2 regions of the Kocuria sp. PD6 genome follow, and region 2 is predicted to be linked to the other one. Evidence: predicted binding sites of a transcription regulator. Region 2 holds the regulator's gene; the other holds the start of a gene.
What was found. Region 2 encodes LexA, which represses DNA repair genes until DNA is damaged. Its sites were predicted from a motif close to TCGAACANNTGTTCGA; they were not measured.
Positions count from the first base shown of each region.

Region 1: a site for LexA is predicted at 4,417-4,432, ahead of ruvA (Holliday junction branch migration protein RuvA). Genes of this name have one in related genera too.

Region 1 covers NZ_JAUZUS010000008.1:116,216-122,688, forward strand. Annotated here, with positions in the region: gene secD (protein translocase subunit SecD) at 1-1,810, opposite strand, end outside; gene yajC (preprotein translocase subunit YajC) at 1,909-2,481, opposite strand; gene ruvB (Holliday junction branch migration DNA helicase RuvB) at 2,586-3,686, opposite strand; gene ruvA (Holliday junction branch migration protein RuvA) at 3,689-4,330, opposite strand; gene ruvC (crossover junction endodeoxyribonuclease RuvC) at 4,515-5,240, opposite strand; gene Q9R22_RS09290 (YebC/PmpR family DNA-binding transcriptional regulator) at 5,245-6,006, opposite strand; gene Q9R22_RS09295 (type 1 glutamine amidotransferase) at 6,093-6,473, opposite strand, start outside.
Region 2 covers NZ_JAUZUS010000001.1:12,484-18,956, forward strand. Annotated here, with positions in the region: gene hisH (imidazole glycerol phosphate synthase subunit HisH) at 1-608, opposite strand, end outside; gene hisB (imidazoleglycerol-phosphate dehydratase HisB) at 626-1,243, opposite strand; gene Q9R22_RS00090 (histidinol-phosphate transaminase) at 1,400-2,503, opposite strand; gene Q9R22_RS00095 (LysM peptidoglycan-binding domain-containing protein) at 2,655-3,086, opposite strand; gene lexA (transcriptional repressor LexA) at 3,367-4,140, shown strand; gene Q9R22_RS00105 (ATP-dependent DNA helicase) at 4,224-6,278, opposite strand; gene hflX (GTPase HflX) at 6,275-6,473, opposite strand, start outside.

The DNA of each region.
Region 1 (6,473 bases), on a different contig from region 2:
GCTGTGCTGCGCGGCGTCGTCGTTCGGCGATCGTGAGACCGTCACCGTCCTCCTGGCTGCGCAGCCGGCCGGCGCCGCGGTAGAGCGGGACGGCGTCGAGCGCTTCGGGATCCAGACCGGAGTGCCGCGCGCCGTTGCCGAAGTAGGGCGTGCGTGCGAGCAACACCATGATCGGGTGGGTGAACAGGAACACGACCAGCAGGTCCGCGATCGCGGTGAGACCGAGCGTGAACGCGAAGCCGCGCACATTGCCCACGGCCACGAAGTAGAGCACCACGGCGGCCAACAGGTTCACGGCCTTGGACGCGAGCACCGTCTGGCGCGCGCGTTGCCAGCCGTGGTCCACGGCGGCCGGGATCGTACGCCCGGCGCGGATCTCGTCACGGATGCGTTCGAAGTACACGATGAACGAGTCCGCGGTCTGACCGATCGCCACCACGAGACCCGCGACGCCGGCCAGGGACAGCCGGTAGTTCGCGCCCCACCCCAGCAGGGTGATGGCCAGGTAGGTCACGACACCAGCCACGACGAGCGAGGCGATGGTCACGAGACCCAACCAGCGGTACTGGAACAGCGAGTAGATGCACACGAGCGCCAGACCGATCAGCCCCGCGATGATGCCCATCCGCAACTGGTTACTGCCCAGGGTTGCGGAGATCTGCTGCTCGGAGTCGATCGAGAAGGACACCGGCAACGCACCGTACTTCAACTGCTCGGACAGGAACTTGGCCTCGTCCTCGGTGAAGCTGCCGGTGATCTGCGCACGACCGTCCGTGATCACGGCGTTCATGGTCGGCGCGGAGACCACGGAACCGTCCAGCACGATCGCGAACCGGTTGCGTGCACCGTTCTGTCCACCCTGGCCGAGTCCGTAGAGCCGTTCGGAAAGTTCCTTGAAGGTCTGCGTGCCCTCGTCGTTGAACTGCAGGTTCACGGCGAACCCGCCCGTCGCGTGGCCCTGGGAGTTGGACGCCTGTGCGTAGGACGCCGTGGCGATGTCCGTGCCGGGGATCTCGACGGGGCCCAGGATGAACTTGGCGTTGCTCTGCGGATCGCACGCCACGATCGCCTTGTCCTGCGGCTGGGAGGCGCGCTCCTCCTGGGGCCGCGGCGCGCTGCAGTCGAGCGCCTCGTACCTGGCGAAGAGATCCCGCGTGACCCACTTGGGGTCGGACGAGTTCTCGGGCTCACCCTCCGGTTGGGGGATCGACGTGGGGTCGGTGCGCTGGTTCTCCGGGGTGGCCGCGCCGGAGCCCGAGACGATCACGGGACGGAACGCCATCTGCGCGGAGGTCTGGATCAGCTCACGCGTCTCGGACGAGGGCACACCGGGCATCGACACCACGATGTTGCGCCCGGACTGCGTGGTGATCTCCGCCTCGGAGACACCCGCACCGTCCACGCGCTGGCGGATGATCTCGACCGCCTGGTCGAGCTGCTCCTGGGAGATGTCCTGACCGGAGTTTTCCCCCTGCAGCGTGGGCGAGAGCACCATCTGCGTGCCACCCTCGAGATCCAGCGCCAGTTTGGGCGCCCACCCGGTGCGGTCGGTCGTCACACCGTAGACGAGGACCCCGGCGAGGATCGCGATCACCGCTGCAAGGGCCACCAGGGCCTTGCGCGCCGCCGACGCCCCCGCTCCGGAGCGGGGGCGCCGCTTCGCGGTACCCGTCCCGTTCCGACCGGACGTGCCGTTCGCCGCTGTGGTCCCGTTCCCGGGGGTCCCCTCCGACGTGCTGGAGGCCTTGGTGCGCCGCCAACGGGACCCGCCACGCGATCCCGGGGTCTGCGCCTTCTTCTCTACTGCCATTGGTGTCCTTCAACGTGTCCTCGACCGGGGCCGCGGCCCGGTCGACACATGAGAAACGGGCCGAGGTCCTCGGCCCGTGTCCCGGTGGGGGGGGGAAATCAGGTAGTGGGGTTACCGCGATCGTCGCGGTCGCCGGCGTCGCGCCAGGTCCGTTGCGAGGCATCCGGGGCCGCCGCGCCCGGTGTGGTGCCGGGCTGGGTGGCGCCGCGCTGGGTAGTGCCCTGCTCGCCGGCGGCCGTGGAACCGTCCACGGGGTCGACCGGATCCACGCGATGCGCCGAACCGGCCGCCTCGGGGGTACCGGCCTGGACGGACTCCGCCTCGACCACGCCGGGGGCGGCGGTGGCCGCGGACTCGGCGGGCAGCTCGTCCACCACGGTGGTCACGGTCTGGGAGTGCACCGTGACGAGCTGGCCCGGGGAGACCTCCAGGACTGCCTTGTTGTTCTCCCGGTCCATGTCCCGCAGGGTGCCGTAGAGACCGAAGCTCGTCATCACGCGCGTGCCCGGCTCCATGGTGGCCTGCTTGGCCTTCATCTGGGCCTGGGCCTTCTTCTGTCGGCGCATGGGCAGCCACAGCAGCAGGACCATGACCACGAGCATCACGGGCAGGAACCATGCGGTTCCGGCGCCGCCACCGGCAGCGTCCTGGGTCTGAGCGAGGATGGTCACGAAGGATCCGTTCTGTCGAGGTGCACGTACAGCGCGACCGGGCACGACTGCGCAGGGGTGCGAAGGTCCCGGCCGATCCTCCCCAGCTTAGGGGATGGATCTGGTCACGTGCTGGACGGATCCTCCGAGTCCGGTTCGGTGGCGAGCGCGGTTTTCAGCGCCGGGTCCTTGAACGCAGCGTGCTCGGGGACGTCGAGTCCCAGGTGCTCCCACGCCGCGGCCATGGCGATCCGCCCGCGCGGGGTGCGACCGAGCAGGCCCTCGCGGACCAGGAATGGTTCCGCGACGGTCTCGACCGTCTCGGTCTCCTCCCCCACGGCGATCGCCAGGGTGGACAGCCCCACGGGGCCGCCGTTGAACTTGTTCACCAGGGCCGAGAGCACGTTGCGGTCCAGGCGGTCCAGACCCCGGGCGTCCACCTCGTACATGTCGAGTGCGGATCCGGCGGCCCGCGCGTCGATGCGCACCACGCCGTGCACGAGCGCCCAGTCCCGCACGCGCCGCAGCAGTCGGTTGGCGATACGAGGGGTGCCGCGTGAGCGCGACGCGACCTCCGTGAACGCCTCGCTCGTCATGGTGAGGTCGAGCAGCCCGGCCGAACGGCGCAGCACGAGCTCGAGTTCCTCGACGGAGTAGAACTCCAGGTGACCCGTGAAGCCGAACCGGTCGCGCAGTGGCCCGGGCAGCAGCCCCGCGCGGGTGGTGGCACCCACGAGCGTGAACGGGGGCAGGTCCAGCGGGATGGACGTGGCACCGGCGCCCTTGCCCACCACGATGTCCACGCGGAAGTCCTCCATGGCCATGTACAGCATTTCCTCCGCGGGCCGGGACATCCGGTGGATCTCGTCCAGGAACAGCACCTCCCCGTGGGTCAGGGAGGACAGGATGGCCGCGAGGTCACCGGCGTGCTGGATCGCGGGACCGGACGAGATCCGCAGGGGGACATCCAGCTCCTGCGCGATGATCATGGCCAGGGTCGTCTTGCCGAGGCCTGGAGGCCCGGACAGCAGCACGTGGTCTGCGGTGCGCCCGCGCAGCTTGGAGGCCTCGAGCACGAGGGACAGCTGTGCCCGTACCCGCTTCTGCCCCACGAAGTCGTGCAGGGTCCCCGGGCGCAGGGACGCCTCGAGCTGCTGGTCGTCGTAGTCGCCCTCGGCGCCCACGAGACGTTGTTGGCCCACCGATCCACGTTCCTCCACGGCCATGCTCACCGCCCCCTGGTCCGCGTGTGGGACGTGGCCTTGGCGGTGCCGAGCCAGGACAGCACGGCGCGCAGGATCTCGGCCACGTTGGCGGACTCCGCCAGTTCCGGCTGGGTCTCGAGGGCATCGTCGATCCCGCGGGCCGCGTCCTTCTCGCTCCAGCCCAGACCCGTGAGAGCGTCCACGACCTGCTCACGCCACACCTGCATGCCGGGCTGTGCGCTCTGCTGCGGCGCGGGGTCCGGCAGGACGAGCTTGTCCGCGAGTTCCAGGACGATGCGCCGCGCGGACTTCGGTCCGATCCCGGGGACGGCCGTGAAGGCCTTGTCGTCGCCGGCGGCGATCGCGCGCCGGGCGTCGTCGGGCCCGAGGACAGAGACCGCGGCGAGCGCGGTGCGCGGGCCCACCCCGGAGACCCCGAGCATGACGGAGAAGATCTCCTTCTCGTCCGCCTGGGCGAAACCGAACAGCACCGGCGCCTCGTCCTTGCGGGCGATGTACGCGGTGTGCAGGTGCGCGGTGGCACCGACCCGCAGCCCGGCGAGCGTGCGGGGGCTCGCGTTGACCTCGATGCCGAAGCCCGAGACCTCCACCACGGCGAGCGTGGCCCCCACGAAGCGCACCTCACCGGTTATCGAGGCGATCACGGTGCCCCTCCCCTCCCACGGCCGCCGGCCGAGAACGTCGGTGTGTCCGAACGCGCCGCGACCTGGGGCAGGACGTGGTGCGCCGTTCGAACACGTGTACGAATTCCTGCCCGTCACTGTACCAAGCGCCGGGGACACCCGGAACGAGTGCTCCCGCTCGTGAGGCGGGCCCGCAACGGGAGGCTCAGGACACCCGGCCGCGCCGCCCGCGGGTACCGGTCGCTGCGCCCGGCGCGCGGGACGCGGCCGTACCTGATGCGCGCGGCGCGGTGGCACCGGGGGCTCGCGACGCGGTCTCGGCGCGTCGCCACGCCTGCTGCGCCGGAGTCAGTGCGGCACCCCGGCGCGTCTGCATCGGGCGCGAACCCGAGTGGGTGGACGTGCGCTCGGCCGCGTTGACACCGGCCATCCCACCGCGCCACCCGTGGCACACGGCCAGGGCCAGCGCGTCGGCGGCGTCCGCGGGCCGCGGTGGGGCGTCCAGGCGCAGGATGCGCACGACCATGCGGTTCACCGATTCCTTGTCCGCGGAGCCGTCCCCGGTGACCGCGGCCTTGACCTCGGACGGGGTGTGCCACGCGACCGGGATGCCCCGCGCCGCGGCCGCGGCGATCACGACGCCCGTGGCCTGGGCCGTGCCCACGACCGTGGGAGCGTTGTTCTGCGCGAACACGCGTTCCACGGCCACGACGTCCGGGCGGAAGCGGTCCATGAGTTCCTCGGCGGCCCGCATGATCGACAGCACGCGGTGTTCGAGGGCCTCGTGCGCGCGCGTCCCGCTCACCTGGACGTGCACGAACGTTCCGGTTCGCTGCGCGGACATGTCCACCACGGCGAAACCGCACCGGGTGAGACCGGGGTCCACCGCGAGCACGCGCTGTTGGGACTGCCGGGCCACCACGGGACTCACGGAATTACTCGTCGTCCTCGAGCACGGCCATGACCTCGGCCGGGATGTTGGCGTTCGAGTAGACGTTCTGCACGTCGTCGAGCTCCTCGACCGCGTCCGCGAGCTTGAGGAACTTGCGGGCGCCCTCGGCGTCCAGGTCCACCTTCATGGTGGGGCGGAACTGGGGGTCGTCGTTGTTGTACTCGAGACCGGCCTCGTCCAGGGCGGTGCGGATCGCGGGCAGGTCGGTCGCCTCGCTGACCACCTCGAAGTCGTCGGACTCGTCGAGCACTTCCTCGGCGCCGGCGTCGAGCACGGCCATCAGGACGTCGTCCTCGGTGAGACCGTCCGTCTTGGCGACCTCCACCACGCCCTTGCGCTCGAACAGGTACGCCACGGAACCGGAGTCCGCCATGGTGCCGCCGTGGCGGGTCACGGCCACGCGCACCTCGGAGGCCGCGCGGTTCTTGTTGTCCGTGAGGCACTCGATGTACAGCGCGGTGCCTTGCGGGCCGCGGGCCTCGTAGAGGATCTCGGTGTAGTCGATCGTCTCGCCCGTGAGCCCGGCGCCGCGCTTGATCGCGCGGTCGATGTTGTCGTTGGGCACCGAGTTCTTCTTGGCCTTGGAGACCGCCAGTTCGAGCGCGGGGTTACCCGAGGTGTCCGCGCCGCCCATGCGGGCCGCGACCTCGATCCCCTTGATGTACTTGGCGAACGCCTTGGCGCGCTTGGCGTCGATCGCCGCCTTCTTGTGCTTGGTCGTGGCCCACTTGGAGTGACCTGACATGAATGACCTCCTCGAAAGAATGCGTCCGGCCCCTGCGGGCCGGACACGGATCGACCTCCATGATAACGAGCGCGGGGCGTGGCCCGTCAGCGCGGGCGCGACGCGGCGACGTCGCGGGCGCGCTGGGCGAGCGTGTCGTCGAGTTCCCCCTCCGGCAGGGTCTCGCCGCGCAGCTCGAGCGCCGCCGCGAGCAGGAAGTCCGCGACGCGCGGGTTCTTGGGCAGCAGCGACCCATGCAGGTAGCTGCCCAGCACGTTCGCGGTGCGCGCACCCTCCGTGGCGTCCTGCCCGTTGTTGCCGGCCCCCGAGACGACACTCGCGAGGGGTTGTTGCCCGGCGCCCAGGTGGGTGAGCCCCGAGTGGTTCTCGTAGCCGACGATCGTGCCCAGGTCCGCGGAATCGGTCACGATGTTGCCGATCAGCCGTTCCGGACCGGCCACCGTCTCGAGGTCGAAGATCCCGATCCC
Region 2 (6,473 bases):
GCGATCCCCGCCGCGGAGGACTTCTCGGGGTGGAACTGCGTGGCGCTCAACGGACCGTTCTCCACGGCGGCAACGAAGGGCGCCCCGTGCTCGGACCAGGTGACGCCCGGGGGCACCATGTGCTCGATGCTCTGGTCGAATTCCCACTCCCGCACCCCGTAGGAGTGCACAAAGTAGAACCGCTCGTCCTCAATGCCGCGGAACAGTACCGAGCCCTCCGGCGGGCGCACTTCATTCCAGCCCATGTGCGGGACCACCGGAGCGTCGAGGCGTTCCACGGTCCCGGGCCACTGTGCCAGTCCCTCGGACTCGTGACCGTGTTCCACGCCGCGGTCGAACATGACCTGTAGGCCCACGCAGATCCCCAGCACCGGACGGCCACCGCTCAACCGGCGATCGATGAGCCGCGGGGCGTCCACCGCGCGCAATCCCTCCATGACGGCCGCGAAGGCTCCCACGCCCGGGACCACGAGACCGTCCGCGTCCATGACGTCGCGCGGATCGGCGCTCAGCACCACCCGCGCGCCGGCCTCCTCGAGGGCGCGCACGGCAGATCGCACATTGCCCGCGCCGTAGTCCAGGACGACAACGCTCGGCGCCTCCGTCATGTTCTGCTCCGCCCCGCTCACAGGGCGCCCTTGGTGGACGGGACCACGCCGGCCATGCGGGCGTCGGGCTCCACGGCTTCGCGCAACGCCCGCGCAAGCGCCTTGAACTGGGCCTCGGCAATGTGGTGCGGATCGCGGCCGCGGATCACCTCCACGTGCAGGCACAACTGGGCGTGGTAGGCCAGGGACTCGAAGACGTGGCGGGTCATCGACCCGGTGAAGTGACCACCGATCAAGTGGTATTGCTGGCCCTCCGGTTCACCCGTGTGCACCACGTAGGGCCGCCCGGACACGTCCACCACGGCGGACGCGAGTGCCTCGTCGAGCGGCACGGTGGCCTGCCCGAAACGGCGGATCCCCCGCTTGTCCCCGAGTCCTTGGCGCAGCGCATCACCCAGGACGATCGCTGTGTCCTCGACCGTGTGGTGGACGTCGATGTCCGTGTCCCCGTGGGCCTGGATGTCCAGGTCGATCAGGGAGTGCTTGGACAGTGCCGTGAGCATGTGGTTGTAGAACGGCACCGTGGTCTCGATCGAGGACGTACCCGTCCCGTCCAGGTCCAGGCTCACGCGCACGGTGGATTCACTGGTCACGCGTTCCACCGTGGCGGTGCGGTGGTTCTCGACTGCGCTCATGAAAGACGACATCTCCTCGGGGACGGCGCCCGGCGACGGCTCGGCGGGCGGGTCCAGTCTAGATGGCTGGGGTGGGACCATGGGGCCGCGGCTAGACCGGTCCCACGGTTCGAGACGAGCCGGGCCGGCTCAGAATCTTGGCCCGGACGGTCCGGCTCAGGACCGGGCGAGGTAGGACTCCACGGCCTCGAGGAACGCGGTGGTCTCCGCTTCCGTCCCGGCGGTGACCCGTAGGTGGCCGGGGATCCCCACGTCCCGCACGAGGACGCCCTGGTCGAGCAGACCCTGCCACATGGCGTGGGCGTCCCCGCCGCACTCGAAGAACACGAAGTTGGAATCGGATTCGGCGGGGGTCAGGCCCAGTCGCTTGAGCTCGTCCACGATCCGGTCGCGCTGCAGTTTGATGTCCTCGACCGTGCCGAGCAGTGTCTCGTGGTGTTCGAGTGCGGCCAGTGCGGTCGCCTGGGTCACCGAGGACAGGTGGTACGGCAAGCGCACGAGGCGGATAGCGTCCGCGACGGAGCGGTCCGCGGCGAAGTACCCGAGCCGTGCACCCGCTAACGCGAACGCCTTGCTCATGGTGCGCGTGACGATGAGCCGGGGACGGCCGGGAAGCAGGGTTAGCGCCGAGGGGGTTCCGAAGCGCGCGAACTCGGCGTAGGCCTCGTCCACGACGACGATGGTGTTGCGGTCCTCCCCCGCCTCGTACACGGCCTCGACGACATCCAGTTCGAGCGCGGTCCCGGTGGGGTTGTTGGGCGAGCACAGGAACACGATGTTCGGGGCGTGCTCGCCCACCTGGCGTGCCGCCGACTCCGCGGACAGGGAGAAGTCCGCAGCGCGCTCCCCCGCGATGAACCGCGTTCCGGTCCCGAGGGCGAGCAACGGGTACATCGAGTACGTGGGGACGAAGCTCAACACGGAGCGCTCCGGCCCACCGAAGGCCTGCAGGATCTGCTGCAGGATCTCGTTGGACCCGTTGGCGGCCCACAGATTGTCCTCGGTCAGCTCGTGACCCAGATAGGACGCTAGGGCGGTCCGCAGATTGGTGAAGTCCCGGTCCGGGTAGCGGTTCAGGGACGCCGCGGCATCGGTGGCGCGCCGCGTGATGGCCCGAACCACGGGCTCGGGAACCGGATGGGTGTTCTCGTTGGTGTTCAGTGCGACACGGACTTCCAGCTGGGGAGCACCGTAGGGAGACAAGCCCCGCAGGTCGTCGCGCAGCGGAAGGGCTTCGAGGGAATCATCACGAGAATTCACCAGACCAGTCTATGGACTCGGCGCATATCCGGTCACACGACGTCTCACGGTGTGTCGATTCCCGGACCAGTCGTGACACCGCCCGGAGCTTGTCGGCGCACCAGGAGTCGCTCACTTGGCACCGACGGATCACGTCACCGACGGGTCACCGTCAGCGGGACGGGACCTCCAGGACCTGACCCGTGTGCAGGGTGGAGGACGTCAGACCGTTGAGCTCGGCGATGTCGTTCATGACCTCGCGGGTGTCCCGCTGCGGGTCCGCCACGGCGGCGATCTCCCACAGGGTCTGGTCCGCCTGCACCGTGACTCCGTGGGTCACGGGCGCCCCCGCCGGTTCCGTGGATGCCTTGACCGTGGGCGGCAGCAGGAAGACGGCGGCGACCACCAACAGGGCCGCCGCTCCCGTGACGAAGGGCAGTCCGATCAGGAAGAACCGGCCGCGGCGGGTGAGCTGCAGCGGCGAGCGAGCGGCGCGCGGGGCGGCCTGGACGGACGCGGCGCGGGCCGACGTACGAGCGCGCACGGCGGCGGAGGACGCAGCCGTGGCGGAACGAACGGATCGCGACAAGGTGAGAGCGGTCATGGCTACCTCCTGGTGATCTGACCGGATCCACCCGAAGGTGGCGGTGTTCGAACGCGGAGCGTATTTAGAACACATTTTCGAATCTCTACCAACAGTTCTAGCACGGGTGTACGAATGCTGTCGAGGACCTTTTCGAACACATATTTGAACCCGGGGACGCGCGCGGGTTAAGCTCGAGGTCACACAGGAGTTAGTTGACCCCGCGTCTCCGACACGCATAAGCGGCCTCCGCGGCCCACCGCAGGGTGTGCACAGCGTGGACGGTGAAAGGACCCCGCACGTGAGCACTTCTTCCCCGAATCAGCAGGCGTCCGACCGACGCTCGCGCACGCTCACCCCTCGACAAGCACGGATCCTCGGTGCCGTGCAGCGCTGCATCACCACGCGCGGCTACCCGCCGTCCATGCGTGAGATCGGTGACACCGTGGGTCTGGCGTCCCTGTCCAGCGTGACCCATCAGCTCGGCCAGCTCGAGAAGTGGGGCTACCTGCGCCGGGATCCGCGCCGACCCCGCGCCATGGAGGTCCTGCGCCCGTTGAGCGCGGAGGAACTCGACCGCCACCTGGGGCCGGCCGACGAGCCCGCGGGTTCCGTGGAGTCCTTGGCGACCCGCGCATCGGGCGCCGGGTCCCCCGCGGTGCACACCATGGGCGACCTGCCCGCCGCGGACGACGACGACGCCATGGTCCCCGTACCGCTCGTGGGGCGCATCGCCGCCGGTGGCCCCATCACCGCCGAACAATCGGTCGAGGAGGTCTACTCCCTGCCACGGCAGTTCGTGGGTCACGGCCAGTTGTTCATGCTCAAGGTCTCCGGGGACTCCATGATCGACGCTGCCATCTGCGACGGCGACTGGGTCGTGGTGCGCCAACAGAACTCCGCGCAGAACGGGGACGTCGTGGCTGCCCTGCTGGACGACGAAGCGACCGTCAAGACCTTCCGCCAGCGCGACGGCCACACGTGGCTGCTGCCCCAGAACACCCGCTACGAACCCATCCTGGGTGATCACGCGACCGTGATGGGAAAGGTCGTCTCGGTCTTCCGCTCCCTGTAGCTCGCCCTCCGAACGGTTCCGGGAACCGCGCGTCGCGTCACGCGGGACGGCACCACGGACGTGAGCACAGCGAGGTCGAACGCTCAGGAGCGCGCCAATCGCTCTAACGCCCCGAGAACGGTCGAGCGGTCCGTGGTGGGCCACAGCGGCGGGAGGGACTGGGCCAGGAAGGGCCCGTAGCGCGCCGTGGCGAGCCGCGAGTCCAGCACGGCGACGACGCCCTTGTCCCCGCTCGCACGGATCAGTCGGCCGGCGCCCTGCGCCAGGCGCACCGCGGCGTGGGTGGCCGAGACCGACATGAACCCGTTGCCGCCTGCCCGTTCGGCCGCGCGTGTGCGCGCGGTGCCCAGGGGATCGTCCGGGCGCGGGAACGGGATCCGGTCGATCACGACCAGTCGGCACGATTGCCCCGGCACGTCCACTCCCTGCCACAGGCTCATGGTTCCGAACAGGCTCGCTGAGGGATCGTCGGTGAACTCTTTGACCAGGGACGGCAGGGAGGCGTCCCCCTGGCACAGGATGGGCAGCTCTGTACGATCGCGCAGCGCCTCCGCCGCGTCCTCCGCGGCCCGGCGGGACGAGAACAGACCGAGCGCGCCGCCGCCCGAGGCCTCGAGCAGCCCGAGCAGTTCCTCGAGTTGCTCCTCCGAGACGCCACGGCCGGGTTTCGCGAGGTGCTTGGCCACGTAGAGGATGCCCTGGCGGCGGTAGTCGAAGGGGCTGCCCACGTCCACGCCCCGCCACGCGGGGGACCCCGGGCCCTGCAGGCCGAGAGCCCCGGCCGTGGACGAGAACGATGACCCCACGGCCAGGGTCGCCGAGGTCAGCACGACCGTGCGCCCGTCGAACAACCCCTCCCGCAGGGGCCCCGCGACGCTGAGCGGCGCGATGTTCAGGGTCGCCGGTTCGCCTTCGGACGCTCCCACGTATCCCTCGGTGGGCGACCAGCGACCCACGCGGGAGATCCACAGGACGTCATGGGCGGTGTCCGCCGACAGCATGCGCTCGGCGGTGTCCAGCAGCTCGGACAATCGTGAGCGGGCCGCGTGACGTGCCGCGTCCTCGCCCTTGGAATCGCCCTTGGTGTCACTGAGCCCCGTGCGCGCGGCGTCCTGAACGCCACCGACCGCGTAGACCTGCTCCTCGGTGAAGCCTCGTGGCAACAGTCCGGACGGGTCGGGGTCGAAGGCGAGATCGAAGGCCTGCGCGGCCTTCTCGAGTGCATCGCTCGACGCCGCGGTGTGCTTGCGCACGGCCGTGGCCGCCGCTCGTACCGCGGCGGCGGACAGCGACGCGGTCACGGCACCCGTGACCCGGTCCCGCAGCTCATGGGCCTCGTCAACGATCACGACGTCGTGCTCGGGCAGGACCGCAAGCCCCTCGAACGCGTTGATCGCGAGCAGCGCGTGGTTGGTGATCACCACGTCCGCCTCGCCGGCCTCGGCCCGGGCGCGCTCGGCGAAGCACTCCTCCACGAGGGGGCACTTGCGCCCCAGGCACTCCTTGGCGGTCACGGAGACCTGCCGCCACGCGGCGTCCGTGACACCCGGCTGGACGTCGTCCCGGGCCCCGGTCTCGGTGGTCTCGACCCATTCCCGCAACCGCAGCACCTGCTGGGCCAAGCCACCGAGGGGGCGATCCGCGCCCCCTGCGGCGGGTCCCGAACCGGGGACGTCGAACAGGGCGCCGTCGTCGTCCGGGTAGCCGCCCTCGACCTTGTGCAGGCACGCGTAGTTGGAGCGGCCCTTGAGCAGCGCGACGACGGGGCGGTCGTCCAGTTCGTCCTCGAGCGCGTCGAGCAAGCGGGGGACGTCCCGGCCCGTGATCTGGGACTGCAGGGCCAGCGTGGCCGTGGCCACGACCACGGGCTTGTCCGCGGTGCGGGCGTGGCGCAGGGCCGGGACGAGGTACGCGAGTGACTTACCCGTTCCTGTCCCGGCCTGAACCAACAGATGCCGGCCGGTCTCGAGGGCCTCGGCGACCTTGGCCGCCATGAACCGCTGTCCCTCCCGGCGCTGCCCGCCCAACGCGGTCACGGCGGAGTCGAGGAGCTCGAGCGTGTCCACCGCGCCGGGCAGCGTTTCGGGGCGGACGTCCGAAAGGTCGTGCCCCGCTTCGTCGACGAACGATGCGCTCATGCTCCGGCGGGATCCCCCGCGGTGGGCGCGGCAGCCGGGCTCCCAGGCTCCGCCACGCGGTAGGGCTCGAGTTCACCCACGAGTTCCTCGCGAACGCGCACACGCAACCGCGTACCCTCGGGAGTGTGTTCCGTGCGCAGGATCTCGGCGTCCTGGGCGTGCAGCCGGGAGACCACCTCGCCGTGAATGTAGGGC